4 regions of the Kineococcus sp. G2 genome follow, and region 3 is predicted to be linked to each of the others. Evidence: riboswitches for the same ligand, from Rfam matches in the RefSeq annotation. Region 3 holds a riboswitch; each other region holds the start of a gene.
What was found. Region 3 has a riboswitch for S-adenosylmethionine ahead of V9U69_RS01100 (class I SAM-dependent methyltransferase). Riboswitches for the same ligand answer to the same signal wherever they lie in the genome.
Positions count from the first base shown of each region.

Region 1: linked by a shared signal. The riboswitch ahead of V9U69_RS18000 (sulfurtransferase) and the one ahead of V9U69_RS01100 (class I SAM-dependent methyltransferase) in region 3 are both predicted to bind S-adenosylmethionine.
Region 2: linked by a shared signal. The riboswitch ahead of V9U69_RS05705 (MFS transporter) and the one ahead of V9U69_RS01100 (class I SAM-dependent methyltransferase) in region 3 are both predicted to bind S-adenosylmethionine.
Region 4: linked by a shared signal. The riboswitch ahead of V9U69_RS01530 (rhodanese-like domain-containing protein) and the one ahead of V9U69_RS01100 (class I SAM-dependent methyltransferase) in region 3 are both predicted to bind S-adenosylmethionine.

Region 1 is NZ_JBBBEM010000133.1:7,925-15,211, forward strand. It holds gene V9U69_RS17995 (SDR family NAD(P)-dependent oxidoreductase) at 1-590, shown strand, start outside; gene V9U69_RS18000 (sulfurtransferase) at 671-1,579, opposite strand; SAM riboswitch class I at 1,821-1,914, opposite strand; gene V9U69_RS18005 (FxLYD domain-containing protein) at 1,984-2,634, opposite strand; tRNA gene V9U69_RS18010 (tRNA-Pro) at 2,762-2,835, opposite strand; gene der (ribosome biogenesis GTPase Der) at 2,884-4,371, opposite strand; gene V9U69_RS18020 (lysophospholipid acyltransferase family protein) at 4,368-5,111, opposite strand; gene cmk ((d)CMP kinase) at 5,108-5,899, opposite strand; gene V9U69_RS18030 (prephenate dehydrogenase) at 5,967-7,082, opposite strand; gene aroH (chorismate mutase) at 7,089-7,287, opposite strand, start outside.
Region 2 is NZ_JBBBEM010000027.1:10,749-18,035, reverse strand. It holds gene V9U69_RS05720 (FAD-dependent oxidoreductase) at 76-1,479, shown strand; gene V9U69_RS05715 (electron transfer flavoprotein subunit beta/FixA family protein) at 1,480-2,289, shown strand; gene V9U69_RS05710 (electron transfer flavoprotein subunit alpha/FixB family protein) at 2,286-3,257, shown strand; SAM riboswitch class I at 3,305-3,393, shown strand; gene V9U69_RS05705 (MFS transporter) at 3,399-4,748, shown strand; gene V9U69_RS05700 (LLM class flavin-dependent oxidoreductase) at 4,745-6,139, shown strand; gene htpX (zinc metalloprotease HtpX) at 6,219-7,106, shown strand; gene V9U69_RS05690 (YajQ family cyclic di-GMP-binding protein) at 7,237-7,287, opposite strand, start outside.
Region 3 is NZ_JBBBEM010000007.1:22,397-29,683, forward strand. It holds gene ndk (nucleoside-diphosphate kinase) at 1-186, shown strand, start outside; gene V9U69_RS01090 (SDR family NAD(P)-dependent oxidoreductase) at 672-1,439, shown strand; gene acs (acetate--CoA ligase) at 1,555-3,522, opposite strand; SAM riboswitch class I at 3,638-3,724, shown strand; gene V9U69_RS01100 (class I SAM-dependent methyltransferase) at 3,734-4,579, shown strand; gene V9U69_RS01105 (ROK family transcriptional regulator) at 4,628-5,803, opposite strand; gene V9U69_RS01110 (alpha-galactosidase) at 6,012-7,287, shown strand, end outside.
Region 4 is NZ_JBBBEM010000008.1:58,364-65,650, forward strand. It holds gene dnaG (DNA primase) at 1-718, shown strand, start outside; tRNA gene V9U69_RS01520 (tRNA-Asn) at 833-905, shown strand; gene V9U69_RS01525 (HNH endonuclease family protein) at 980-1,669, shown strand; SAM riboswitch class I at 1,738-1,824, shown strand; gene V9U69_RS01530 (rhodanese-like domain-containing protein) at 1,829-2,248, shown strand; gene V9U69_RS01535 (O-succinylhomoserine sulfhydrylase) at 2,233-3,444, shown strand; gene V9U69_RS01540 (cobalamin-independent methionine synthase II family protein) at 3,478-4,710, shown strand; gene V9U69_RS01545 (excalibur calcium-binding domain-containing protein) at 4,865-6,139, shown strand; tRNA gene V9U69_RS01550 (tRNA-Ile) at 6,261-6,334, shown strand; gene V9U69_RS01555 (CARDB domain-containing protein) at 6,500-7,287, opposite strand, start outside.

The DNA of each region.
Region 1 (7,287 bases), on a different contig from region 3:
CCGACAGCGCCCGTGACGCCTTCGGCGGGCTGGACGTCCTGGTCAACAACGCCGGCAACGTGCGCGCCGGCCGGCTGGAGTCGCTGCAGGAGAGGGAGGTGCTGGCTCAGATCGCCCTGAACCTGACCGCTCCGATCCTGCTGACCAGGGCCGCCCTGCCGCTGCTGCGCGCCGCCGGGGACGGGTTGGTGGTCAACGTCTCCTCCGGCATCGGGCTGGTGGCACTGCCCTTCTACGCGACGTACGCCGCCACCAAGGCCGGTGTCGCGCACTTCGGCGACGCCCTGCGGCGGGAGCTGGCCGGGGAGGGGGTACGGGTGCTCAACGTCTACCCCGGCGCCACCAGCACCCCGATGATGGAGAGCTCGCGCGCCGGCGCCGAGCACGGCTTCGAGTACGAGAGCGCCGAGGACGTCGCGGCCGCCGCGATCGTCGGCATCGGCGAGGACCAGCTGCGCGTGGTCCGCGGCGGGCAGACGCGTCGGCGCATGGTCGAGCTGGACCGCGACGACCCGGCCGCGGTCGACGCGCTGCTCGCCGCGCGCAAGGACGCGCTCGAGGAGGCCGTCACCGAGCACTCCACCGTCTGAACCCGGGTGGCGCCGCACACGGATGCGCGCAGGGGGTCCGCGGTGTGCACCGCGGACCCCCCGCCGAGCAGTACCCGGGTTCAGCGCGTGCCCGGCTCCGGGCCCACCGCGATGGGCGCGCGCACCGCGTTGCCCCACTCCGTCCAGGACCCGTCGTAGTTGCGCACGTTCTCCAGGCCCAGCAGGTGCGTCAGCACGAACCAGGTGTGGCTGGAGCGCTCACCGATGCGGCAGTAGGTGATCGTATCCGTCTGCGGGGTCAGTCCCGCGGCGTCGAAGTAGATCTCCTCGAGCTGCGAGCGGTCCTTGAAGGTGCCGTCCTCGTTGGCCGCCTTCGCCCACGGCACGCTCGCCGCGCCCGCGATGTGCCCGCCGCGCAGGGTCCCCTCCTGCGGGTAGTCAGGCATGTGGGTGCGCTCACCGGTGTACTCCGGCGCGGAACGCACGTCCACCAGGCCGCCGCGGTGCTCGCGCACGTCCGGCGCGAACGCGCGCACGCGGCTGTCGTCGCGCTCCACGACGGGGTACTCGGTGCGCTCGCGCTGCGGCGCCTCGGTGGTCAGATCGCGACCCTCGGCGGCCCACTTGGCGCGGCCACCGTCCAGCAACCGCACGTCCTCGTGGCCGAACAGGGTGAACACCCACAGCGCGTACGCGGCCCACCAGTTGCTCTTGTCGCCGTACAGCACGACCGTGTCCTCGCGGCGGATCCCCTTGCGGGAGAGCAGGTCCGCGAACCCCGCGCCGTCGACGTAGTCGCGGGTGACGGGGTCGTTCAGCTCGGTGTGCCAGTCGACCTTGACCGCGCCGGGGATGTGGCCGGTCTCGTACAGCAGGACGTCCTCGTCGCTCTCCACCACGACCAGACCCTCACGGCCCAGGTTCTCCGCGAGCCAGGCGGTGCTCACGAGCTTCTCGGGGTGGGCGTAGGCGGCGAACTTCGCCTCGGTGGTGTCGGTGGGCACCGCGACGGACGTGGGCGTGGGCATGTGTTCCTCTCGGGTTCGGGACGGACCCTGCCGTCGCACGACGGCAGGGCGGTGTTTCAGCGGTGGGTCCTCCGTGCGCCCGGGATCGGGCGGAGGTGGCGGCGGAGTGCGCCTCGGGTCCGCGAGGCGCACCCCGCGGTCGGGGTCCGCGCGTCAGCGACAGGCGGCGGAACCGCGGCGGCACAGGTCGATGTGCCGTCGGGAGTGCAGTTCGGTGGTGCGGTCCTGCGTCATGCCGTGCCCTCCATCGGTCCTGGCGGAAGCACCCACGCCCTGCGGGAGGGGGGTTGCTGCGGCGTCGTCGAGCCAGGTCTCTCGGCCGCTCTGGATGGTCGTGGGCCACACCGTGCCCGTTGCGGGGCAGTGCTGTCAACCTCGACCGGGGCGTGGAGCGCCGCCGCCGCTCAGGCGGGGACGACCTCCAGCGCGCGGCACGCCACGGCCCCGCCCACACCGGTCCCCTCGACCCGCACGGTGGTGCTCTCCCCGGGTGCGAGGTCGCGCGCGACGGCCCGCCCGACGCCCAGCTGCGCGTCGGCGGCGTCCATCCACTCCACGGCGACGGCGAGGCTGCGCGTCTGCTGCGCGGTGTTGGTCACCTCCACCACGGCGGTGGCGGCACCGGAGGCGTCGGGCTCGCCGCAGCCGGTCACCGCCACGCCCTCGGGCGACCCGGACGGCCGCGTGCCGCCGGCGAGGCCCCCGGCGGGGTCGGCCGGGAGCTCCCCCGCCACGTCCCCGGGGGCGTCCTCGACCACGTCCGTGACCACGTCGTCGCGGGCGGCGGCGGTGACGGCGACGACCACGGCGGCCGCGGCCAGCGACAGCACCAGCCCGGCCGCGGCGGTGCGCCGCACCGGGCCGCGGCCGCGCAGGAGGGCCACCAGGCCCGCCGCGGCGCCGAGCACCGCCAGGCACAGGGCCAGCACGTGCAGGCTCGGCACCAGCCCGGTCAGCGCACCGGCGAGCCCGAGGACGACGGAGGCGATCGCGACACCGCCGGGCCTGCGCCGACCACGCGGTGGTGCCGGTGGCGTGGGCGTGCGCGTCGTCATGGTGGACCCCGGGGGCTCGTCGTCGTGCTCCTGGCCCCACCAGGGTAGGCGAACCCCCCGGACACGGCGAGAGGGCCGGTTCCGAACGGAACCGGCCCTCTCCTCACCGCTGCGCGGTGATCCCCTGTCGGGCTGACAGGATTTGAACCTGCGACCCCTTGACCCCCAGTCAAGTGCGCTACCAAGCTGCGCCACAGCCCGATGGCCCGCTCCCCCGTTGCCGGGCGGCGAACCGGGGTAAACCCTACATCACTTCCGGCGCTTCTCCCGCACCCGGACGCTCAGCTCGATCGGGGTGCCCGTGAAGCCGAACTCCTCGCGCAGGCGCCGCTCCAGGAAGCGGCGGTAGCCGGCCTCCAGGAAGCCGCTGGCGAAGACCACGAAGCGCGGCGGACGCGTGGAGGCCTGCGTGCCGAACAGGATGCGCGGCTGCTTGCCGCCGCGCACCGGGTGCGGGTGGGCCGCCACGACCTGCCCCAGGAAGCTGTTGAGCCGCCCGGTGGGCACGCGGGTGTCCCACGACTCCAGGGCGGTGTCCAGGGCCGGCACGAGCCGCTCCAGGTGCCGGCCGGTCATCGCCGAGACGTTCACCCGCGGCGCCCACGGGATCTGGACCAGCTCCTTCTCGATCTCGCGCTCGAGGTAGTGCCGGCGCTCCTCGTCGGTCAGGTCCCACTTGTTGTAGGCCACCACGAGCGCGCGACCGGACTCCACGACCATCGAGATGATCCGGATGTCCTGCTCCGTGAGCGGCTCGCTGGCGTCCAGGAGCACCACGGCCACCTCCGCCTTCTCCAGCGCCGCCTGCGTGCGCAGCGAGGCGTAGAAGTCGGCCCCCTTGGTCAGGTGCACCCGGCGGCGGATGCCCGCGGTGTCCACGAAGCGCCAGGTGCGCCCGCCCAGCTCGATGAGCTCGTCCACCGGGTCGCGGGTGGTGCCGGCGGTGGGGTGCACCACGACCCGCTCGGAACCGGCCAGCTTGTTGAGCATGCTGGACTTGCCGACGTTCGGGCGGCCCAGCAGCGCCACCCGGCGCGGCCCGCCCACCGGCAGCGCCCCGCCGACGGCGGAGACCGGCGGCAGCAGCCGCACCGCCGCGTCCAGCGCGTCGCCCGTGCCGCGCCCGTGCAGCGCGGAGACCGGGTACGGCTCGCCCAGGCCCAGCGCCCACAGCTCGGTGGCGTCGGCCTCCTGGCGCGGCCCGTCCACCTTGTTCGCCACGAGGACCACCGGCTTGCCGGAGCGGCGCAGCATCCGCACCACCTGCTCGTCGGAGGAGGTCGCACCCACCGTGGCGTCCACGACGAACACCACCGCGTCGGCCAGGTCGATCGCGATCTCCGCCTGCTCGGCCACCGCCAGGTCCAGCCCCTGGACCTTGCGCTCCCAGCCACCGGTGTCCACCAGCGTGAAGTCGCGCCCGGCCCAGTTCGCCGGGTAGGAGACGCGGTCGCGCGTGACGCCGGGGACGTCCTCCACGACCGCCTCGCGCCGGCCGATGATGCGGTTGACCAGGGTCGACTTGCCCACGTTCGGGCGACCCACGACCGCCAGCACCGGCAGCGGCCCGTCCGGTGCGTCCTCGGGGCCGCCGGGGCCCTCGGACTCCAGCAGGGCGACGTCCTCCGGGGAGAGGTCGTACTCCTCCAGGCCGACGCGCAGGGCGTTCTCCACGCCGGCGTCGTGCTGGGCGTCGTGCTGGGCGTCGTGCTCGTTCGGGGTGTCGGGGTTGCTCACCGCTGGCCTCCGGTTACGTCGTCGGACGCCATGTCGCCGAGCCCCAGCTCGTCGGCGTCCAGGTGGTCGGGCAGGGGGGTTCCGGTGCGGCGCATGCTGTCCAGGACGTGCGCGGAGAGGCGGTCGCGGACCTGCTCCACGGCCGCGGCGAGCGCGGCGCGGCCCGGCACGCCGGGTTCCTTCACGACGGTGAAGGGTTCCCCGAAGCAGTAGTGCAGCCTCCGGCGCGGCGGCGGGGCGGTGCGGTTGCGCTCGCCCGGGCGGTGCGCGCCCAGGCACGCCACCGGAACCACCGGGGCCCCGGACTGCAGCGCGATCCAGGCGATGCCGGAGCGCACCGACGCCGCGTCCCCGCGGCCGCGGGTGCCCTCGGGGAACACCCCGGCCGCACCGCCCTCGGCGAGCACGCGCAGCACCGTCTGCAGGGCGTCGCGGTCGCCGTGGCTGCGGTCGATGGGGATCTGCCCGGCGCGCAGCAGCGCCCAGCCGAGGAGGCCGCCGAACATCTCCTTCTTCACCAGGAAGGCCACGTCGCGCGGCGCCACCCCGTACAGCAGGGGGCCGTCGGTCAGGGAGGCGTGGTTGGAGGCCAGCAGCACCGGCCCGGTGGCCGGCACGTTCTCGGCGCCGTGCACGGTGGAGTGCCACACCACGTGCGCCAGGAACCTGCCCGTGGCCCTCGTCCACGCCTGCGGACGCCCGGCGCGCGGGACGGCGACCTCCTGCGCGGCGGCGCTCACGCCCCGGCCCCCGCGGCGCCGCGCACGAGCTCGAGCAGGGCGGCGACGGTGCCGTCGAAGTCCAGGTGCGTGGAGTCCAGGGTGACGACGCCGTCGGCCGCGGTGGTGAAGGCCGTGGTGCGCGCGTCGACGCGGTCGCGCTCGGAGACCGAGCGCCGCACCGCCTCCACCGCGGCGGCGTCGGCGGCCCCCAGGTCCTGCTGCGCGCGGCGCGCCAGGCGCACCCGCTCGTCCGCGGTCAGCAGCACCCGCACGTGGGCCTCGGGCGCGACCACGGTGGTGATGTCGCGCCCCTCGGCGACCACGCCGGGACGCGCGCCCGGAGCCGGTGCGGCGCAGGCGGACTCGATGAGGGCGCGCTGGCGCAGCACCAGGTCCGAGCGGACGGCGGGCACGGCGGCGACCGCGCTGACGGCGGCGGTCACGTCCGCGCCGCGCACCTGCTCGCTCACGTCCTGCTCGGTGCCGTCGGCACCGACGACCGCGATCGCCGGGGCCTGCGGGTCGGTGCCCACCGACAGCGCCACCGCCCGCACGTGCGCCGCGACGGCGTCGGCGTCGGCGAGGTCGACACCGGCCCGCAGCGCGGACCAGGTCACGGCGCGGTACATGGCGCCGGTGTCGAGGAACGCCACGCCGAGCGCGCGCGCCGCGGCGCGGCTGACGCTGGACTTGCCGGAACCGGAGGGACCGTCGACCGCGACGACGATCCCCGCGGGCAGGGCCGGGCCGGCCCCGGCGGAGGCGGCTTCGGCGGGCGCGACGGGACCGCTGGAGGAGGTGGGCACCGGACGAGGCTAGTCGACCGGGCGGGCACCCACGGACCCCGGCGCCGGGTGGCCGGGCGCCGCCCGCTCAGGACGCCGGGACGGTCCAGCCCCGCGCCCGCAGCGCCTCCGCCAGCGGGCGCGCGGCGGCCGGCAGCACGTCCACCGACGCCAGCGCGACCGCCTGCCCCGGGGAGTGCTCCAGGCGCAGGTCCTCCAGGTTCACACCCGCCGCGCCCACGTCGGCCAGCAGCCGGGCCAGCTCGCCGGGGCGGTCCGGCACGACCACGACCACGGTGGCGTAGAGGGCGGGCGCACCGCCGTGCTTGCCGGGGATGCGGTCGCGACCGGCGCCGCCGGCGGCGATGAGAGCGGCGAGGGTGCCGCGCGCGCCGGGGGCCCCGGGGTCGCGCTGCAGGGCCCGCAGGGCGCCGACCACGTCCCCGAGGTCCTGCGCCAGCGCCTCGAGCACGTCGGCGACGGGTCCGGCGTTGGCGGCGAGGATCTGCGCCCACAGGGCGGGGTCGCTGCCGGCGATGCGGGTGACGTCGCGCAGGCCCTGACCGGCCAGGGCGACCGCCGGCTCGGGCGCCTCGCGCAGGCGCGCGGCCACCAGGCTGGCGGCGACCTGCGGGGCGTGCGAGACGAGGGCGACGGCCTCGTCGTGCTCGGCGGCGGGCATGGTCACCGGCACGCCGCCGCAGTCCAGGGCGAGGTCGTGCACGAGGGCGACGGCGCGCCGGTCCACCGCCCCGGTGGCGGCGATCACCCACGGCCGGCCGGCGAAGAGGTCCGCGCGCGCCGAGACGGCGCCACCGCGCTCGCGCCCGGCCATCGGGTGCCCGCCGACGTAGCGGGACAGGTCCGCGCCCGCCGCGCGCAGCGCCGCCAGCGGACCGCCCTTGACGCTGGCGACGTCGGTGACGACGGCGCCCGGATGGGCGGCCAGCTCGGCCGCCACGACGTCGGCGACCACGTCCGGCGGGGCGGCCACGAGCACCAGCCGCGGGTCGTCGCCCTCGGCGGGCAGCCGGCCGGCGCCCAGGTCGCGGGCGAGGGCCACCGCGGTGGGCGAGACGTCGCTGAGGACGACGTCGACACCGCGCAGGGACAGCGCCAGACCGGCGGAGGCGCCGAGCAGCCCGGTGCCCACCACGCGCACCGTGCCGCCGGTGCGCGCCGGTGCGGTCGCGTCGAGGGTCACCGCGGCCTACTGGGCGATGTCGCGGCGCAGGGCCTGCGCGCCGCGCAGGTAGACGTGGCGGACCTCGGAGCGGGGCCGGGACGTCTCGACGTGCGCCATGAGGCGGATCACCCGCGGCATGGACCCGGTGATCTCCAGCTCGCGCGCGCACATGAGGGGCACGTCGCCCATGCCGAGCTCGCGCGCGGCCACGGCCGGGAACTCG
Region 2 (7,287 bases), on a different contig from region 3:
GGGGGTGGGTGCCCGACGCATTAGGCTTGCCTGCGCAGTCGACCGCCGACGTCGAGACGAAGGACACCAGATCCCGTGAGCACCCAGCGTCCGCTGCGCGTGGCCGTCGTCGGAGCCGGGCCGGCAGGCATCTACGCCTCGGACATCCTCTCCAAGGCCGACCTGTCCGCGACGGGCTTCGACGGCGTGAGCATCGACCTGATCGAGCGCCTGCCCGCCCCCTTCGGCCTCGTGCGCTACGGCGTCGCGCCGGACCACCCGCGCATCAAGCAGATCGTGGTCGCCCTGGAGAAGGTCCTGGGCCGCGGCGACATCCGCCTGCTGACGAACGTGGACTTCGGCACGGACCTGACGCTGGAGGACGTGCGGCGCCACTACGACGCCGTGGTGTTCTCCACCGGCGCCATCGAGGACGCGCCGATGGCGATCCCGGGCGTCGACCTGCCGGAGAGCTACGGCGCCGCCGACTTCGTCTCCTGGTACGACGGGCACCCGGACTACCCGCGCGAGTGGCCGCTCCAGGCCTCCACCGTCGCGGTCCTGGGCGCCGGCAACGTCGCGCTGGACGTGGCGCGCATGCTCGCCAAGCACGCCGACGACCTGCTGCCCACGGAGATCCCGGACAACGTCTACGAGGGCCTGAAGGCGTCGAAGGTCACCGACGTGCACGTCTTCGCCCGCCGCGGCCCGGCGCAGGCGAAGTTCTCCCCGCTGGAGCTGCGCGAGCTGGGCCACGTCCCCGACGTCGACGTCCTCGTCGACCCGGAGGACTTCGAGTTCGACGAGGGCTCGATGGCCGCCATCGACAAGTCGAACCAGACCAAGCAGGTCGTGAAGACCCTCACGGACTGGACGCTGAAGGAGGGCGACGGCACCGCCTCCCGGCGCATCCACCTGCACTTCCTGCACGCCCCCGTGGAGATCGTCGGCACCGACGGCCACGTCAGCGCGCTGCGCACCGAGCGCACCCGCCTGACGGGCGACGGCACGGTCGAGGGCACCGGGGACGTGCGCACCTGGGACGTGCAGGCCGTGTACCGCGCGGTCGGCTACTTCGGCTCCCCGCTGCCGGGCGTGCCGTTCGACGAGCTCAAGGGCGTCATCTCCAACCACGAGGGCCGCGTGCTCTCCCCGGAGGGCGAGCACCTGGGCGGCGTGTACTGCACCGGCTGGATCAAGCGCGGGCCCGTCGGCCTCATCGGGCACACCAAGTCCGACGCCTCCGAGACGGTCCGCCACCTCGTCGCCGACGCGGCCGGTCTCGAGCGCGCCGCCGAGCCGGACCCGCAGGCCGTGCTGGACGCGCTGACGGCCAAGGGCGTGGAGGTCCTCACCTGGAACGACTGGGAGGTCCTGGACGCCTACGAGCGGGCGCTGGGCCAGCCGCACGGCCGCGAGCGCGTCAAGGTCGTCCCCCGCGAGGACATGATCAGGTACTCGCGCGAGGTGCTCGCCGAGGCCGCCGCCCGGGAGGCCTGAGTGCGCGTCGTCGTCTGCGTCAAGCACGTCCCCGACATCCAGTCGGCCCGCTCCTTCCGCGAGGACGGGCTGCTGGCCCGCGGCGGCGAGGACGACACCCTCAACGAGCTGGACGAGGACGCGCTGGAGGCCGGGCTGCGCCTGGTCGAGGCGCACCCGGTCGCGGAGGGCGCCGAGCCGCACGAGGTCGTCGCCCTCACCGTCGGGCCCGCCGCGGCCGTGGAGGCCCTGCGCCGCGGCCTGGCGATGGGTGCCACGAGCGCGGTGCACGTGCGCGACGACGCGATCGCCGGTTCCGACGCGATCGCCACCGCCCGCGTGCTGGCCGCGGCGGTGCGCCGCGTGCACGCCGAGCGGCCGGTGGACGTCGTGGTCGCGGGCATGGCGGGCCTGGACGGGCTGACCTCCCTGGTGCCGGCCGCCCTGGCGGCCCTGCTGGACTGGCCGCAGCTCACCCTCGCCGACCGCATCACCGTCGAGGACGGCACCGTGCGGGTGCGCCGCGAGACCTCCACCGACGTGGAGGAGCTCAGCGCTCCCGCGCCGGCCGTGCTGTCGGTGACCGACCAGGCGTTCCGCGCCCGGTTCCCCGACTTCAAGGGCATCCTCGCCGCCCGCAAGAAGCCGGTGGAGGTGCTCTCCCTCGCCGACCTCGGCGTGGACCCCGCCACCGTGGGCCTGGACGGGTCCGCGGCCCGGGTCGTGGAGGCCTCACCCCGCCCCGAGCGCTCGGACCGGGTGCTCGTGACCGGCGGCGCGGAGACGGTGCCCGCTCTCGTGGACTACCTGGCGCAGAAGGGTTTCGCGTGAACGTCCTCGTCCTGCTCGACCACGGCGACGGGCGGCTGCGCCCCACGGCCCTGGAGCTGCTGACCCTGGCGCGCGACCTGCCGGACGCGCGGGTGCACGCCGTGTGGATCGGCCCCGCACCGGCCGAGGAGGTGCGCGCGCAGGTCGGCGCGCACGGGGGCCACGCGCTGCACCACGTGCTCGTCGACGGCGCCGACGACCGCCTGACCGCCTCCGTCGTGGACGCGCTGGAGGCGGTGCGCGCCGAGGTGGACGCCCCGCTGCTGCTGGTGGCCTCCACGTTCGAGGGCAAGGAGGTCGCCGCCCGCCTCGCCGTGCGCACCGGCGCGGGGGTCGTCACCGGCGCCGGCGGCCTCGAGCGCGACGCCGACGGCCGCTTCACGGCGGTCAAGACGGTCCTGGCGGGGACGTGGACGACGCGCTGCGCGCTCACCGGGCCGTTCGGCGTGGTGGCGCTGGCCCCGAACTCCGTGCAGGCCGCGCCCGCGGCGCAGGCCGCACCGGCCGAGGTGGTCGAGCACCGCGTGGCGGCTTCGGCGGCCGCGCGCGCGGTCACCGTCCACTCCCGTGAGGCCCGGCCCACCTCGGACCGCCCGGCGCTGGCCGAGGCGGAGGTCGTGGTCGTCGGCGGCCGCGGCGTGGAGGGCGACTTCTCGGCCGTGGAGGAGCTCGCCGACGTGCTCGGCGGGGCCGTGGGCGCCACCCGCGTCGCCACCGACGAGGGCTGGATCGGGCACGAGGCCCAGGTGGGGCAGACGGGCGTGACGATCAGCCCGCGGCTGTACGTGGGTGCCGGCGTGTCCGGCGCGGTGCACCACCGCGGCGGCATGGCGGCCTCGGTGACCGTCGTGGCGGTGAACAGCGACCCGGACGCCCCGATCTTCGAGTTCGCCGACTACGGGATCGTGGGCGACCTCAACGAGGTCCTGCCCGCCCTCAGCGAGCAGATCCGCAGCCGCCGCGGCTGACCCGCCGCGGTTTGCGCGCGGGCGATCGGGTGCCCTAGGTTCCTGGACGACCATCCAGAGCGGCTGAGAGACCTGGCTCGACGACGCCGCAGCAACCACCCCTCGGGGAAGGTGCTTCCGCCAGGACCGATGGGAGTCCCGGTGAGCGCTGCTCGTGTCGTCGTCCCCGCTGCCGTCGACCGCCGCGTCCTGCGGCGGCGCGCCGCGCTCGGCAGCTTCGTCGGCACCACGATCGAGTGGTACGACTACTACCTCTACGGCACGGCGGCCGCGCTGGTGTTCGCCCCGCTGTTCTTCCCGCAGGTCGGCGGTGCTGTCGGGGTCGTCGCGGCGTTCGCCACGTACGCGGTGGGCTTCATCGCGCGCCCGCTGGGCGGCGCGGTCGCCGGTCACCTGGGGGACCGGCTGGGGCGCAAGAAGGTCCTGGTGGCGTCCCTGCTGCTCATGGGCGCCTCGACGGCCCTCATCGGCCTGCTGCCCACCTACGCGGCCATCGGGGTCGCCGCGCCCGTGCTGCTCGTGACCGCCCGCCTGCTGCAGGGCTTCTCCACCGGCGGCGAGTGGGGCGGTGCCGTGCTGCTGGCGGTGGAGCACGCCCCCGAGCGGCGCAGGGGGTTGTTCGGCGCCGTGCCGCAGATGGGCTCGGCCGCGGGCATGGTCCTGGCCAGCGGGGGCTTCTGGCTGACCCGCACCCTCACCACCCCCGAGCAGTTCCTCTCCTGGGGCTGGCGGGTGCCGTTCCTGGCCAGCGCAGTGCTCGTCGTGGTCGGTCTGGTCATCCGGCTGAAGGTGACCGACTCGCCGGTGTTCTCGGACCTGCGCCGCGCCGGTGCCGTCGCCCGCCGCCCGGTCGCCGACGTGCTGCGCGAGGACGCCCGCGGGGTGCTCCTGACCAGCGGCATGCGCCTGGGCCAGATCGGCGGGTACGTCCTCTACACCGTCTTCGCCCTGAACTACCTCACCGAGCAGGTGCGCGCCGACGGCGCCGACGTGGGCCTGCTCGCCGTCCTGGTCGTCTCCGTGCTGAGCCTGGCCACCACCCCGCTGTGGGGACTGGCCTCGGACCGCTTCGGCCGCAGGCCCGTGTACCTGTTCGGGGCGCTGCTCACCGCGGTGTTCACCGGGCCGGCGTTCCTGCTGCTCGACACCGGTTCCACCGTGCTGATCGTCGGCGCGCTCGTCGTCGCCGTGAACCTCGGGCACGACAGCATGTACGGCGCGCAGGGGGCGTTCTTCGCCGAGCAGTTCCCCGCGCGCACCCGCTACAGCGGCGCCTCGCTGGGCTACTCCATCGGCGCGGTCCTCGGCGGCGGGCTGACCCCCCTCGTCGCGGCTTCGCTGCTGGCCCTGGCCGGCGGCGCGCCGTGGCTGGTCGCCGGCTTCGTCAGCGCACTGGCGCTGCTCACCGCCGCCTGCGCCGCCGCGGCCCCGGAGACGGCCCACCGGCCCCTGGACACCACCTCGAAGAACCTGGAGACCGTCGTCCCGTGAGCACCGCACCGCTTCGCCTGAACGCCTTCGCCATGGCCTGCGTGGGGCACCAGGCCGCCGGGTTGTGGGCGCGCCCGGAGGACCGCAGCGCCGAGTACCGCACCCTGCGGTACTGGACGGACCTGGCGCAGCTGCTGGAGCGCGGGGGTTTCGACGCCCTCTTCCTCGCCGACGTCCTCGGCGTGTACGACGTGCACGGCGGCTCGCGCGACGCCGCCGTGCGCGCGGCCGCCCAGGTGCCCGTCAACGACCCGCTCATGGCGGTCTCGGCCATGGCCGCGGTCACCGAGCAGCTCGGTTTCGGGCTGACGGTGACGACCACGTACGAGCAGCCGTACGCCCTGGCCCGCCGGCTGACCACGCTGGACCACCTCACCGGCGGCCGCGTCGCCTGGAACGTCGTCACCGGCTACCTCGACTCCGCGGCCCGCAACCTCGGCTTCGACCGGCAGGTGCCGCACGACGAGCGCTACGACGTCGCCGAGGAGTACCTCGAGGTCTGCTACAAGCTCTGGGAGGGGTCCTGGGAGGACTCCGCCGTCGTGCGCGACGCCGAGCGCGGGGTGTACGCCGACCCGGCGAAGGTCCACGACATCGACCACCACGGCCGCTGGTTCGACGTGCCCGGCGCGTTCCTGTGCGAGCCGTCCCCGCAGCGCACCCCGGTGGTCTTCCAGGCGGGTTCCTCGCCGCGCGGGCAGGAGTTCGCCGCCCGGCACGCCGAGTGCGTCTTCGTCATCGGCCCCACCGCGAAGCACGTCCGCCGCACCGTCGACTCCCTGCGCGAGCGGGTGGAGCGCGCCGGGCGCGACCCGCGCTCGGTCAGCGTCTACGCGGGGCTGACCGCCGTGGTGCGCCCCTCCGACGCGGAGGCGACCGCGCTGCTGGCCGACTACCGGGCGCGCGCCAGCAGGGACGGCGCGCTGGCGCTGTTCGGGGGCTGGACGGGCGTGGACCTGGCCGGCCTGGCGCCGGGGGAGCCGCTGCAGCACGTCACCACCGACGCGAACCGCTCGGCGCTGTCGTCGTTCACCAGCGACCCGGACCGCACCTGGACGGTGGACGACCTGGCCCGCTTCGTGGCCGTCGGCGGGCGCGGCCCGGTGCTGGCGGGCTCGCCGGCCACCGTGGCCGACGCCCTGGAGGAGTTCGCGGAGGTCTCGGGCGTCGACGGCTTCAACCTCATGTACGCGACGATGCCCGGCACGTTCGCCGACGTCGTGGACCACCTGGTGCCGGAGCTGGCCCGCCGGGGGCGCACCGCACCGCCGGTCGCGCCGGGCACCACGCTGCGCGAGCGGCTGGGCTCGGGCGAGGGGGCGCGGCTGGCCGCGTCCCACCCCGGCGCGGCGCACCGGCGCCCGGCCGCGGGCGCCACGGCCCGGGCCTGAGGCGCCGCGCGGAACGATCGCGCGGCGCGGCGCGTTGCACCCCTGGCTGGACCCGGACCAGGGAGGACGAGAGCGCCCGATGCACCGTCACCACAACGGCCTGAAGACCGCGGTCCTCTTCGGGGCGATCTGGGCGGTCCTGCTCCTGATCGGCGGGCTCCTCGCGTCGGCGTTCCGCGTCCCGGCGCTGCTGCTGGTCTTCGCGGTGATCGGGGTGGTCACCTCCGCCTACGGCTACTGGAACTCCGACAAGCTCGCCCTGCGCGCCATGCGTGCCCGGCCGATCTCGGAGGCCGAGCAGCCGGCGATGCACCGGATCGTGCGGGAGCTGTCCACCCGCGCCCACCAGCCGATGCCGCGGCTGTACGTGTCGCCGACGATGGCGCCCAACGCGTTCGCCACCGGCCGCAACCCCGGGAACGCCGCGGTGTGCTGCACCGAGGGCATCCTGCAACTGCTGGACGAGCGGGAGCTGCGCGGTGTGCTGGGCCACGAACTGCAGCACGTGTACAACCGCGACATCCTCACGTCCTCGGTGGCGGGGGCGCTGGCGGGCGTCATCACGTCCGTCGCCCAGTTCGCGCAGTTCGGCGCGTTCTTCGGCGCCGCGGGCGGGCGGGACGGCGAGGGGCGCACCAACCCGATCGCCGTGCTGGCGCTGTCGCTGGTGGCCCCGCTGGCAGCCACCGTCATCCAGCTCGCCATCTCCCGCACCCGCGAGTACGACGCCGACGAGGACGGCGCGCGCCTGACCGGCGACCCGCTGGCCCTGGCGTCGGCGTTGCGCAAGCTGGAGCTGGGCACCCGGCAGCTGCCGCTGCCGCCGGAGCGCGAGCTCGTCAACGCCAGCCACATGATGATCGCCAACCCGTTCCGGGGGCAGGGCTTCAGCCGGTTGTTCTCCACCCACCCGCCGATGGCCGAGCGCATCGCCCGGCTGGAGGCGATGGCCGGCTACCGCCGCTGACGCGGGGGAGCCGACCGGCGCTCGGGCGGGGACGGGCTCGACCCGGTCGGGCCTCCGGAGCAGCCGGCGAGCGCGAGGGCCGCCCCCGGCGCGCGGGGTGCCGGGGGCGGTGGCGCTCACGGGCGCCGGGTCAGCGGTAGTTGACGAACTGCAGCGCCACGTCGAGGTCGGCGCCCTTGAG
Region 3 (7,287 bases):
CACCGCGCCATCGAGGGGTTCCGCTCCCTGGCCGGCACCACCGACCCCACGACCGCCGCCCCCGGCACGATCCGCGGCGACCTGGGGCGCGACTGGGGCCTGAAGGTGCAGCAGAACCTCGTGCACGGCTCCGACTCGGAGGAGTCCGCCGCCCGCGAGATCGGGCTGTGGTTCCCGAACCTCTGACGCGCCGATGAGCCCGGCGCCGCGCTGAGGTCTCCACGGGCGGGAGGGCCCGCCCGTGCCCCGACCCGCGAAGGAGACCGGCCGTGCGCATGATCTTCGTCAACCTGCCGGTGGGCGACCTGGGGGCCTCCGAGGCGTCCTTCGCCTCGCCCTGCTGCACGCGCCGGAGAAGTGGAGGGGCTTCCTGCACTCGGAGCCGGCGGCTCCGGGTGCGCGCCGGCGGTGGACTTCGGCTGGATGTACGGGGTGAGCTTCCGCGACCCGGACGGGCACGTGTGGGAGGTCAGCTGGATGGACGTCGAGGCCGCCCGCCGGGCCGGGGGCGTCGGCGCCTGAGCGGGGCGGTCCCCGCGGGCGGCGCCCCGTCGCCCCTGTCGACCCGTGCGGGCGCAGGCGTGCGCGTCTAGGGTTCCCGGCGTCGCCGCGAGGGCGCGGCGGCGCCCCGAGGGCGCGGCGGCGCCCCGAGCGCCTGCGAGGAGGACCCGATGGCCACCGAGTTCCCGACCGCCCGCACCGCCGTCGTCACCGGAGGGGGCTCGCCGCGCGGCATCGGGCGGGCCCTCGCGCACCGCCTGGCGCGCGGCGGCTGGTCCGTCGCCGTCCTCGACCTCGACGGCGCGGCCGCGCGCACCGTCGCCGGGGAGCTGGAGCAGGAGGGGGCCGCGGCGATCGGCGTGCAGGTCGACGTCGCCGACCCGGCGTCGGTGGAGGCGGCCGCCGCCGCGGTCGAGCGCGACCTGCCGCCCGTCGTCGGGCTGGTGAACCTGGCGGGCGTCAGCTCGCCGACCCCGTTCCTGGACACCACCCCCGAGGAGTGGGACCGCGTCATGGCCGTCAACGCGCGCGGCACGTTCCTCGTCACGCAGCGGTTCGTGCGGGGCATGGTCGAGCGCGGCCTGGGGCGCGTGGTGAGCGCCTCCTCGGTCTCCGCCCAGCGCGGCGGCGGCACCTACTCCAAGGTCGCCTACAGCGCCTCCAAGGCGGCGATCATCGGCCTCACGCGGGCCCTGGCCCGGGAAGTCAGCCCGCTGGGCGTGACGGTGAACTGCGTCGCCCCGGGACCGGTGGACACCGACATCATGGGCGGGCCGCTCACCGACGAGCGGCGGGCGGCGATGGCCGCCGACGCCCTGGTGGGACGGGTCGGCACCGTCGACGACGTGGCCGCGCTGGTGGAGTTCCTGCTCGGCCCGGACGCCGGGTACGTCACCGCCGCCACCTACGACGTCAACGGCGGCCTGCAGATCTCCTGAGGCGGTGCCGAATCCTCCCCTTCCCGCACCGCCCCTCCTGCCGCGGAAACCATGGTTTCCGCCCCGCAGAGGGTCCTTCGAAGGGCGGAAACCATGGTTTCCGCGGCAGGAGGGGTCAGCGGGAGGCGGCGTACGCGGCCCAGGCGGCCTCGACGGCGGTCAGGGCCGTCTCGTCCTGCAGGGAGGTGACGTCCCCGCCGCCGCGGCCGGCCGTCACGTCCGCCACCAGCCGGCGCATGATCTTCCCCGAGCGGGTCTTCGGCAGGTCGGGGACCACGACCACGTCGCGGGGCTTGGCGACCGGGCCGATCGCCTCGGCGACGTGCGCGCGCAGCTCCTCGGCCAGCGCCGCGTCGGAGGTGCCCGCCGCGTCGCCGCGGGTGATGACGAACGCGACGATCCGCTGCCCCGTCGTCTCGTCGGGAGCGCCGACGACCGCGGCCTCGGCCACCCGCGGGTGGGACACCAGCGCCGACTCCAGCTCGATGCTGGACAGCCGGTGCCCGGAGACGTTGAGGACGTCGTCGATGCGCCCGCCGATCCAGACGTACCCGTCGGCGTCCTTCGTCGCCGCGTCGCCGGCCAGGTACCAGCCCTGCTGCGCGTACGGCTCCCAGTAGGACTTCACGAACCGCTCGTGGTCGCGCCACACGGTGCGGGCCATGCCCGGCCACGGGCGGGTGATGACGAGGACGCCGGTCTCGCCGGGGGCCGTCTCGCGGCCGGCGTCGTCGACGACGGTGGCGGCCAGGCCCGGCAGCGGGACGGTGCCCGAGCCGGGCTTGAGCGGGGTCACCCCGGGCAGGGGAGCGACCACCGCCGCGCCCGTCTCCGACTGCCACCAGGTGTCCACGATCGGGCAGCGGCCGCCACCCACTTCGCGGTGCAGCCACAGCCACGCCTCGGGGTTGATGGCCTCGCCCACCGAGCCCAGCAGCCGCAGCGAGGACAGGTCGAAGCGGGCGGGCAGCTCCGGGCCGTGCTTCATGAACGTGCGCACCAGCGTGGGGGCAGTGTAGTAGGTGGTCACCCGGTGCTTCTCGATGATCTCGAAGTGCCGGCCCGGGTGCGGGGTCAGCGGGGAGCCCTCGTAGATGACCTGGGTGGTGCCGTTCGACAGCGGCCCGTACATCTCGTAGGTGTGCGCCGTCACCCACGCCAGGTCCGCCTGGCACCAGTAGACGTCGTCGTCCTTGACGTCGAACACCGCCCAGTGCGACCAGGACGCGTGGGTGAGGTAGCCGCCGCTGGTGTGCACCAGGCCCTTCGGCTTACCCGTCGTGCCGGAGGTGTAGATGATGAACAGCGGGTTCTCGGCGTCGAAGGACGGCGCGGCGTGCTCGGTGCTCTGCCGGTCCACGACGTCGTGCCACCACACGTCCCGGCCCGGCGTCCACGGCACGTCCGGCGTCAGGTCCCCGGTGCGCCGCAGCACCAGCACGTGCTCGACGTGGTCCAGGCCCTCCACCGCGGCGTCCGCGGCGCCCTTGACGGCCACCGCCTTCCCGCGGCGGAACTGCCCGTCGGTGCACACCAGCAGCTTCGCCCCGGTGTCCTGGACCCGGAACCGCAGCGCCTCGGCGGAGAAACCCCCGAACACCAGCGACACGACCGCGCCGATGCGCGCGCACGCCATCGTCGTCACGATCGTCTCCGGCAGCACCGGCAGGTACAGCACGACCCGGTCGCCGTGGCCGACGCCCAGCTCCTGCAGGGCGTTCGCCGCCCGGCACACCTCGTCCTGCAGCTGGGCGTAGGTGGTGGTGCGCGAGTCGCCGGGTTCACCCTCCCAGTGCAGGGCCACCTTCTCCCCGCGCCCGGCGGCGACGTGCCGGTCCACGCAGTTCACCGCCACGTTCAGCTTCCCGCCGGTGAACCACTGCGCCGTCGGCAGCGTCGAGCCGTCGAAGACGGTGGTGAAGGGCTCGTCCCACTGCAGCCGGCCGGCCTGCTCGGCCCAGAACGCCTCCGGGTCCGCCGCGGCGCGCGCGTACTCCTCCGCGCCCACGTTGGCGCGGGCGGCGAACTCGAGCGGCGGGGGGAAGACCAGGTCGTCGCCGGCGGTGACGGGGACGGTGCTCATGCGGGCGGGGCCTCCCGGGGTCGTGGGTCGGGCCGCCAGCGTATCCGCGCCGGGCGGGTGGGCCGGGGCCCAGCGCGGCTCCCCGTGCCGGCCCGGCCGGTGCCGTACCCTGGCCGAACCATCCAGAGCGGCCGAGAGACCTGGCTCGACGACGCCGCAGCAACCCCCGCGCGGAGGGTGCTCACGCCAGGACCGATGGGGGAGGCACGGCATGAGCACCAGCACGCCCGCCGCGGACGGCGGGGCGGCGTCCGAGGACGCGCGCCGCGAGGCCGCCGCCTGGGCCACCTGGCAGGAGTCCCCGTGGGGGCGGCTGCGCTACCGGGTGCTGGCGGCGCTGCTGCGCGAGCGGTGCGCGCGGCTGGGCCCGGCGCCGCTGCGGGTGCTGGACGCCGGTGGCGGCGACGGGCGCGATGCGCTGCAGCTGGCCCTGGCCGGCCACGAGGTGACGGTGCTGGACACCTCCGCGGACGTGCTGGGGGCGGCGCGCGCCGCGGCGGCGGCCGCCGGGGTCGGCGATCGGGTGCGCACCGTGGCGGCGGACCTGGAGGACCTCACCGCCCTGGCCGCGCTGACCCGGCACCGCGCCGGCGGATCCGGGTCGTTCGACGTGGTGCTGTGCCACGACGTGCTGCAGCACCGCGGCAGCCTCGCGCAGGTCGGCGCCGACGTGGCGGTGCTGGCGTCCTCCCTGCGCCCCGGCGGGCTGCTGTCGCTGATGGCGCCGAACCCGGCCGCCGACGTGCTGACCGCGGCGCTGCGCGACGGCCCGGCGCAGGCGTGGGTGCTGCTGGACGCCGAGCGCGGTGCGGACCCCGGCACCGGCCGCTCGGTGCTGCGCCTGGACCCCGCCGTCGTCGAGGCGGCCGCGGTGGACGCCGGGTGCGAGGTCGACGGCCGTGCCGGGGTGCTGACGGTGACGACGCTGCTGGAGGAGGCGCAGCGCACCGACGAGCGCGTCGTGGCGGACCTGGAGGAGCTGGAGGTGGAGCTCGGCCGGCGCGAGGAGTTCCGGCGCACCGCCCGGTTCTGGCACCTGGTGGCCCGCCGCCGCTGACGGGCACCTCGCACACGAGCCGGCTGCCGGTGCCGGTGGTGCGGCGGGTCAGCGGTGGTGCCCCAGGACGAACGTGCGGATGGCGGTGACCGCCGCGCCGCGCGCCCACTCGGGGAAACCCGTGTGCTGCACGTCGACGTCCAGCTCGGAGGCGTGCGGGTTGCGGTGCGCGCGGATCCCCGACTCCATCGCCTCGGCACCCACCTCCGCCAGCCCGGCGTTCTCCCCGGACACCAGCACCTTGCGCGGCATCGTCAGGTTCCCGATCGCCGCCAGCAGGACGCCCAGCGCCCGGGCGGAGTCGTCGACCACCCGGCGCGCCAGCGGCTCGCCGGCCGCGGCCAGGGCCAGCACCTCGTCGAACGCGACCGGTCGGCGCAGCGCCAGCCCGGCGCGCACCTCGACGGCTTCCCGGGTGAGCATCGCCTCCGCGCAGCCGGTGTGCCCGTCCGGGCAGAGGGGACCGGTGGGGTCCAGCGGGAAGTGCCCCAGCAGGCCCACCCCGGCGTCCGGGTGGTCCAGCACCTCGTCGTGCACGACGAGCCCGTACCCCACACCCGTGCCGACCACCACGACCGCGAAGTGGTCGCAGCGCCGGGCCGTGCCGAACCACTGCTCCGCGCGGGTCAGCGAGAGCACGTCGTTGTCGACGACCACCGGCAGGCCCAGCTCCGCCTCCAGGGCCCGCCCGAACGGCACGGACTCCCACCCCAGGTACCGGGCGGAGAGCACCTCCCCGTCCCGCGCGACCCGGCCGCCCAGGCCGACGCCGACGGCGCGCACCCGCGCACGTCCGGCGCCGGGGGAAGCCGCCAGGGAGCGCACCAGGTCGCCGACGACGGCGACGCAGGCGGCGGGGGAGCGGTCCGGCAGCGGCGCCTGCAGCTCCGCCACGACGCGGGCCCGCAGGGTCGTCAGGACGGCGTAGGCGGTGTCGGCGGTGAGCTTGACCCCGACGAAGTGGTGGCCGTCCTCCTCCACGTCCAGCGGGCGGGTCGGCCGCCCGGAGACCGGGTCGCACACCCCGGTGGTCTCCACGAGCAGGCCGGAGTCCAGCAGTGGCCGGGACAGCCGGGTCAGGCTGCCGGGGGACAGCTCCAGGCGGCGCGCCAGCTCGCTGCGCGGCAGCGGGCCGTCGAGCAGGACCTCCAGGGCGATGCTGTGGGCGGGACCGGTCAGCGGGGTCCAGGCCGTGCCCGGCCGCGCCGGGGCCGTCAGGCTCACGGGGCCTCCTCGGTGAGGGTCGTCCACCCGGGGGTGGTGCGCTGCCCGCACGCTACCCGAGTTCCGCGACGGAAGCGTGAAAGCGCTCGCACCCGCGAGGGGAAGGGTTTTCTCCGCCGTGAGTCACCGTTGACGTCACCCAGAGTTCTGCCGTACAACTCTGCCACCGCACGATCCCGACCACGACGACGTGATCCCCGGAGATGCCGTGACCCTGCTCCAGCACGAGAACCCCACCGCCGCCCGGGCCGCCGGCCCCGGGGAGGTGCTGCACCTGCGGGCGGCGGGCGTGAGCGTCGTCCTGCGCACGCACGCCGACCAGCTCCCCTCCGTCGTGCACTGGGGCGCCGACCTCGGCGACCTCGAGCCCGCCCTGCTCGACGACCTCGCCGCCGCCGGTGCCACCGCCCGCGCCAACAACGCCGTCGACGTCGAACGCCCCCTGGCGCTGCTGCCCGAGCAGGCCCAGGGCTGGAGCGGCACCCCCGGCCTCGCCGGCCACCGCGACGGCACCGCCTGGACCACCCGCTTCACCCCCACCGCGGTCGAGGTCACCGACGGCGGACCGCTCGGCGGGCGCGTCGAGGTCCGCGCCGAGGACCCCGCCGCCGCGCTCGCGGTGCACCTGCAGCTGGAGCTGCTGCCCTCCGGCCTGCTGCGCCACCGCGCGCACCTGACCAACACCGGTGCCGGCACCTACGAGGTCGGCTCCCTCGCGCTCGCGCTGCCCGTGCCGCCCGTGGCGACCGAGCTGCTCGACATGGCGGGCCGCTGGGGCAAGGAACGGGTGCCGCAGCGCCTGCCCCTCGTCGTCGGCACGCACGCCCGCGAGAACCGCCGCGGCCGCACGGGCCCCGACGCCCCGCTCGTCCTGGCGGCCGGCACCGCCGGTTTCGGGTTCCGCACCGGGGAGGTCTGGGCCCAGCACGTCGCCTTCAGCGGCAACCACCGCGCCCTCGCCGAGCGCCAGCACACCGGCGCCGCCGTCCTGAGCGGCGGCGAGCTGCTGCTGCCCGGGGAGGTGCGCCTGGCCACGGGGGAGGGGTACGGCACCCCGTGGGTGTACGCGGCCCACTCCGAGCACGGGCTCGACGGGATCGCCGCCCGTTTCCACACCCACCTGCGCTCGCGGCCGCACCACCCCGCGAGCCCGCGCCCGGTCATCGCCAACACCTGGGAGGCGGTGTACTTCGACCACGACCTCGGCCGCCTCACCGAGCTGGCCCGGGCGGCCGCCGAGGTCGGCGCCGAGCGGTACGTGCTCGACGACGGCTGGTTCCGGCACCGCCGCGACGACACCGCCGGCCTGGGCGACTGGTACGTCGACGAGGACGTCTGGCCCGACGGGCTCACCCCGCTCATCGACGTCGTCACCGGCCTGGGGATGCAGTTCGGGCTGTGGGTGGAACCGGAGATGGTCAACCCCGACTCCGACCTGGCCCGCGCCCACCCGGACTGGATCCTGCGCCCCGGCGAGGACGTCC
Region 4 (7,287 bases), on a different contig from region 3:
CGCCGGCCGGCTGGCCGCCCTGGACGCCGCCGCACCGATCGTGGCGAAGATCCGCGACAGCGGGCTGCGCCAGCGCTACGCGGTCAACCTGGACCGCTGGACGGGTTTCCTCGACGAGCGCTTCGTGCTGGACCGGGTGCGCCGGCACGCCCGCGACGGGCGCGGTGGCCGCGACGGGCGCGCGGCGCGGGAACCGGCCCAGCCCGCCGCGCCCACCACCCCCGCGGCCACCCCGGTGGCCACCGTCGACGACGCCGTCGTGCAGCTGGAGCGGTGGGTCCTGGCGTGCGTGCTGCAGGCGCCGTGGGTGGTCGCGGACGACTTCGCCGCCCTGGCCGCGGACGCCTTCGGCGTCCCCGGCCACCGCGCCGTCCACGACGCCGTCACCGCCGCCGGCGGGCCGCTGGAGGCACCCCAGGGCCCCGCGTGGGTGGAGGCGGTGCTCGCCTACGCCGACGGCCCCGTCGCCGCGCTCGTGCAGGAGCTCGCGGTGAGCGACCTGCCCGTCGGCGACGAGGAGGAGCTGGAGCGGTGGGGGCGCTCGCTGGTCGCGACGCTGGCAGGGCAGGCGACCACCCGCGCCGTCGCCGACGCCAAGCGCCGGCTGTGGAGCATCGACGCGGGCGCGCAGCCGGAGGAGTACCGCACGGCCTCGGAGGAGCTGTTCCGGCTGGAGGCGGCCCGACGGGCCTGGCAGGAGCGCGCCCAGGGCCTGTGAGCCCTGCGGCGCTGCGGGTCCCGGCCCGGGCGGGGCGCCGCGCCCCGTGACGCAGGCACCCGTGCGGGGCTGGTACGGTTGACGTGCTGTCGCCGGGGGTTCACCCGGTGGTGGTCCCGCATAGCTCAATTGGCAGAGCAGCCGGCTGTTAACCGGCAGGTTGTTGGTTCGAGTCCAACTGCGGGAGCTTCCCGAGGGGGTCTGCGCACGCAGGCCCCCTTCGTCGTCCCCGCCGGGACCCGCGACCCGTCGGAGGTGCCCGTGCCCGCTCGCCGATCCGGCGCCCTCGCCGCGATCCTCGCCCCCCTGGTGCTCCTGCTGCTGGCGGTGGCGCTGTGGCGGGCCCTGGCACCGGGCACCGGCCCGCAGGAGCGTCCCGCCGCGACGGGGAGCGCTGCCCGGGCGCTCGCCGCCCTGGAGGTCCGCGAGGAGGCGTCGTCCGCCGGGTACCAGCGCACCCGCTTCGGGGAGAGCTGGGTCGACGTCGACGGCAACGGCTGCCGCACCCGCGACGACGTCCTGCAGCGCGACCTCGTCGACGTCCGCCTCGCCGACGACGGCTGCACCGTGCTCTCCGGCACCCTGGTGGACCCCTACTCCGGGGAGGAGATCGCCTTCCGGCGCGGCGAGCGGACCAGCGCCGAGGTGCAGGTCGACCACGTCGTGGCGCTGGCCGACGCCTGGCGCACCGGTGCCCAGAAGCTCAGCGCCCAGGAGCGGGTCGCGTTCGCCAACGACCCCCTGGAGCTGCTCGCGGTGGACGGCTCCCTCAACCAGTCCAAGGGGGACGACGACGCCGCGCAGTGGCTGCCGCCGGTGGGGGAGTGCGAGTACGTGGCCCGGCAGGTCGCCGTCAAGAGCGCCTGGGGGCTGTGGGTGACGCCCGCCGAGCGCGACGCGATGGCGGACGTGCTGGCCGGCTGCCCCGGGCAGGAGCTGCCGGCCTCCTGACGCCTCGCCCACCGCGCCGGGTCCAGCGCGGCGGGTCCGGCGCGGTCCGCCGATGCCCTAGGCTGGCCTGACCATCCAGAGCGGCCGAGAGACCTGGCTCGACGACGCCGCAGCAACCCCCCTCGGGAGGGTGCTCATGCCAGGACCGATGGAGGCTTCGTGAGCTACGCCGGCGACCTCACCCCGCGTGAGGCGTTCGAATTGCTGCGTGACGACGGTGACGCCGTCCTCGTGGACGTCCGCACCGAGGCGGAGTGGACGTACGTCGGGGCGCCCGACGCCGCCGAGCTGCGCCGACCACCGGTGTTCGCCTCCTGGCTGCCCGTGGAGCAGGACGCACCCGGTGCGAGGTTCCTGGCGGAACTGGCGCGCGCGGGGGTCGAACCGGGCCGGAGCGGCCCGGTGGTGTTCCTGTGCCGTTCCGGCAAGCGCTCCGTCGCCGCCGCCGAGGCCGCCACCGCCGCGGGGATCACCCCCAGCTACAACGTCCTGGACGGTTTCGAGGGCGACCTGGACGAGCACGGCCACCGCGGTGGCGCCGGCTGGCGCGCTCAGGGCCTGCCGTGGCGGCAGTCGTGAACGCGCAGCAGCCGAACCCCTGGCGCCCCGACACCACCGCCGTGCGCGCGGGCCTGGCCCGCTCGGGTTTCGAGGAGACCTCGGAGGCGATGTACCTCACCTCCGGGTACGTGTACGAGTCCGCCGCCGCCGCGGAGGCCGCGTTCACCGGTGAGGTGGACCGCTACGTCTACTCCCGCTACGGCAACCCCACCGTCTCCGTGTTCACCGAGCGGTTGCGGGCCCTGGAGGGCGCCGAGGCGTGCTACGGCCTGGCCAGCGGCATGTCCGCGGTGTTCTACGCGCTCGGTGCGCTGCTCGGCGCCGGGGACCGGGTCGTGGCCGCCCGCAGCCTGTTCGGGTCCTGCTACGTCATCCTCGACGAGATCCTGCCCCGATGGGGCGTGACGACGGAGTTCGTCGACGGCGAGGACATCGCCCAGTGGGAGAGGGCGCTCGCCACGCCCGCGCAGGCGGTGTTCTTCGAGACGCCCGCGAACCCCATGCAGACCCTCGTGGACGTCGAGGCGGTCGCGGAGCTCGCGCACGCGGCCGGCGCGGTGGTGGTGGTGGACAACGCCTTCGCCAGCCCGGTGGGGCAGCGGCCCCTGCGGTTCGGCGCCGACGTCGTCGTGTACTCCGCGACCAAGCACATCGACGGCCAGGGCCGCGTCATGGGCGGTGCGGTGCTCGGCACGACGGAGTTCATCGAGGGCCGGTTCCAGGAACTGACCCGGCACACCGGGCCGACGCTCAGCCCGTTCAACGCGTGGACGCTCGCGAAGGGCCTGGAGACCCTCGGCCTGCGCGTGCGGCACTCCGCGGCCACCGCCCTGCGCATCGCCGAGCACCTGGAGGAGAGCGGTGCGGTGCGCTGGGTGCGCTACCCGCTGCTGGCCTCGCACCCGCAGTTCGACCTGGCGAAGCGGCAGATGGAGCTCGGCGGCACCGTCGTCACGTTCGAGCTGGACGCGCCGGCCGGCCGCGGCAGGGAACGCGCCTTCGAGGTGCTCGACGCCCTGGGCACCATCGACATCTCCAACAACCTCGGCGACGCGAAGTCCCTCGCGACGCACCCCGCCACCACCACGCACCGCCGCCTCGGTGAGCAGGGCCGTGCCGCGATCGGCCTGTCCGACGCGGTGCTGCGCCTGTCGGTGGGCCTGGAGGACCCCGACGACCTGCTCGAAGACCTGGACCGCGCGCTGCGCCGCTGACGTCCCCCGAAACCCCGATCGGAGCCCCCCTTCGTGACCAGCACCACCCGCCGCATCCCCGTCAGCCACGCCGGCAGCCTGCCCCGCACCCCGGAGCTCATCGCGGCGAACGAGGCCCGCCGCGTCGGCGAGGACGGTCTCACCCTGGAGCGCACCCCCGAGTTCGACGCGCTGCTGACCGACGCCGTCGTCGACCTCGTGCGCCGCCAGCGGGACCTGGGCGTCACCCTCGTCGGCGACGGCGAGTACGGCAAGGCCATGACCAGCGCCGTGGACTACGGCGCCTGGTGGTCCTACTCGTTCCAGCGCGTGGCGGGCCTGGAGGTCACCGGTGAGGACCTCTTCACCCAGCCGGTCGTGCGTTCCGAGCCGGGGAAGGTGCGGCTGACGAGCTTCCCGGACCGCCGCGACTGGACGACCTTCAAGGACGCCTACACCGACCCCACCGCGGGGATCATGACGGGCAAGCAGGCGACCGCGTTCCCCGCCACGACCGGCCCGCTGCGCTACGTCGGGCAGGAGGCCATCGCCTCCGACGTCGCGAACCTCGTCGCCGGCCTGGAGGCCGCCGGACTGGAGCGCAGCCAGGGGTTCATCACCTCCCTGTCCCCGGGCAGCGGTGCGCGCATCGCCAACCGGTACTACGCCACGGAGGAGGAGCACATCTGGGCGTGGGCGGAGGTGATGCGCGAGGAGTACCGCGCCGTCGTCGACGCGGGACTCGTGCTGCAGATCGACGACCCGTCGATCGCCGAGAACTGGGACCAGATCAACCCCGAGCCCAGCGTCGAGGACTACCGCGAGTTCACCCGGATCCGCGTGGAGGCGCTGAACCACGCCATCCGCGACCTGCCGTCCGAGCAGATCCGCTTCCACCTGTGCTGGGGCAGCTGGCACGGCCCGCACACCACCGACATCGAGTTCCGGCACATCGCCGACCTCATGCTGCAGATCGACGCCGGTTCGTACTCCTTCGAGGCGGCCAACGCCCGCCACGAGCACGAGTGGAAGGTGTGGAAGGACCTCGAGCTGCCCGCGGGCAAGACGATCGCGCCGGGGATCGTCAGCCACGCCACGAACGTCGTCGAGCACCCCGAGCTCGTCGCCGACCGCATCGAGCGGTTCGCCTCGGTGGTGGGGGCGGAGAACGTGATCGCCGCCACTGACTGCGGTCTCGGCGGCCGCATCCACCCGCAGATCGCCGTCGCGAAGCTCGCCGCCCTCGGTGAGGGGGCGGAGATCGCCAGCCGGCGCCTGTTCGGCTGAGGCGCTCGCGCCGGCCGCTCGTCCCGGGCGGCGGGGAACCCCTGCGTCGCGGCGCGCCGCAGGGGTTTCCCGGATCCACGCCGCCCGCGGTGACCGTTCCAGTACGGTGCGCGCGGGAGCGCAGCCGCTCCCGCCGGGCGCACGAGGGGGAACCGTGGGACTGAGGACGTGGGGACGGCGCGGTGCCGCCGCAGCGCTGGTCGTGGCCGGAACGGGTCTCCTGGGGGCCGGGCCGGCGTCGGCGGGCCTCGTCGGCGACCGGAACTGCTCGGACTTCCCGTACCAGGAGGACGCGCAGGCGTGGATGGACACCCGCCCCGGCGACCCCGACGGCCTGGACGCCGACGGCGACGGCCTCGCCTGCGAGAGCCTTCCCCACCGCCCCGGGACGCCCGTCCCCGCACCCGCCCCCACCCCGGTGCCGGACTGCCTGTGGGGCGCGATCGAGGAGCGGTACGCCGGCACCGGGGGAGCCGGCGGCTCCCTCGGTGAGGTCGTGCAGTGCCAGACGCCCACGCCGGTCGTGGCGGGCGAGTACGCGCACTTCCAGGGCGGTTCCATCCACTCCTCCGAGCGCACCGGGGCGCAGTTCACCCGCGGGGCGATCCGGGACCGCTGGGCATCCACCGGCTGGGAGAACGGCCGCCTCGGCTTCCCCACCACCAGCGACACCCCCACCCCGAACGGTCGCGGCTGGTACACGCACTTCCAGGGAGGTTCGATGTACTGGTCGCCCGCGACGGGCGCGCACTTCACCGCGGGCGCGATCCGGGGTGAGTGGGCGTCGCACGGCTGGGAGAACGGCCGCCTCGGCTTCCCCACCACCAACGACACCCCCACCCCGGACGGTCGCGGCTGGTACACGCACTTCCAGGGAGGTTCGGTGTACTGGTCGCCCGCGACGGGCGCGCACTTCACCGCGGGCGCGATCCGGGGTGAGTGGGCGTCGCACGGCTGGGAGAACGGCCGCCTCGGCTTCCCCGCCACCGACGACACCCCCACCCCGAACGGTCGCGGCTGGTACACGCACTTCCAGGGAGGTTCGGTGTACTGGTCGCCCGCGACGGACGCGCACTTCACCGCGGGCGCGATCCGGGGTGCATGGGCGTCGCACGGCTGGGAGAACGGCCGCCTCGGCGTCCCCGCCACCGACGACACCCCCACCCCGAACGGTCGCGGCTGGTACACGCACTTCCAGGGCGGCTCGGTGTACTGGAGCCCCTCGACCGGCGCGCACACCGTCGCCGGAGCGGTCCGGGACGCCTGGGCGCAGCAGGGGTGGGAGAACGGCCCGCTCGGCTTCCCCGTGGAGGACGAGCACGAGGGGGAGCAGGGCCGGGCCGTGCAGCAGTTCCAGGGCGGGTACATCACCCACGACCCCGCCGGCGGCACACGCACCACGCTCGCGGAGTGGGTGCCCGACGAGTGAGGCCGGCAGCGGTCGGCGGCGCGGGCCGCCGGCCGCCGCTCCGGTCCCGGCCGCACCGGGCGGCTAGGCTGGAGGGGCGCGGCCGGTCCCGGAGCCCTCGGGGGCGGGGACACGGCTGCGAGGGGCGGTAGCTCAGCCGGTCAGAGCAGGGAACTCATAATTCCTCGGTCGTGGGTTCGAGCCCCACCCGCCCCACCCCTGGGCCCGGCGCAGGGCTGGCGTCGCCCCTGTCGCACGGGCAGGTCGGTCCGGGCCGTCGTCCACGGTGCCCCGGGCTCCGCCGCGGGCGGGGTGCCCGCGGCGGACGCTCACGGCGGGGGGTCGCCCGGACGGCGCGCACCCCTCGTGCGGAGGCGGGGCTCAGCCGAAGGCGATCCGGACGTCGACGGCCTGCGTGTGGGTGCCGAGCAGTTCCGTGGGACCACCGGTGGCGTCGAGCGCGTAGCGGTGCGAGACCAGGGTCGTCACGTCGAGGCGGGTGAACCGGCCGAAGGAGCCGGCGGGGCAGCCCAGGAGGTAGTCCGGGTCGCCGTAGCTGTACTTCACGATCTCGTTGACGTCGATGGGCTGTCCGACCACCCGGCTGGCGGTCCGGCTGGCCGGCACCAGCACGTCCCCGTTGCCGCCGAAGGGCGCGGCGTAGCGGTACTCGGTGTTGCCCGCGCTGTAGGTGCGCAGGGGCTTCTCCGTGCCGGGCACCCGGGTGCCCTCCTCGGTGAAGCACGCGCCGTAGCCCGTGCCCGTCACCTCGTTGGCGACGCCGGTGTCGCGGTCGCTGGGCGGTGCCTCCACCACCGGGGAGGCGCCCTGCATGCTCGTGCGGAAGCCGGCGGTGGCGGTCACCTTCTCGGCGCGGACGTTGTTGCCCTCGTTCGACTCGCGGATCCGGCGGGCGTCGTCGACGTAGGCCCTGACGACCGTCGTGCCCTCGGCGGCCGTCCAGGTGCTTCCGGCCTGGCCGCCGTCGGCGGTGACCGTGATGCTCTCGCCGGGGCGCAGGGAGCGCGTCACGTCGTCGGACCAGGTGACGGTGGCGCGGCCGATGCCGAAGCCGACGCCGTGGACCACGCCGGACGGGGTGGCCTTCGTGCCCCTGTTCTTGATCGTGGCCCGGAAGGTGACCTGATCACCGGCGCTGACGACCTGGG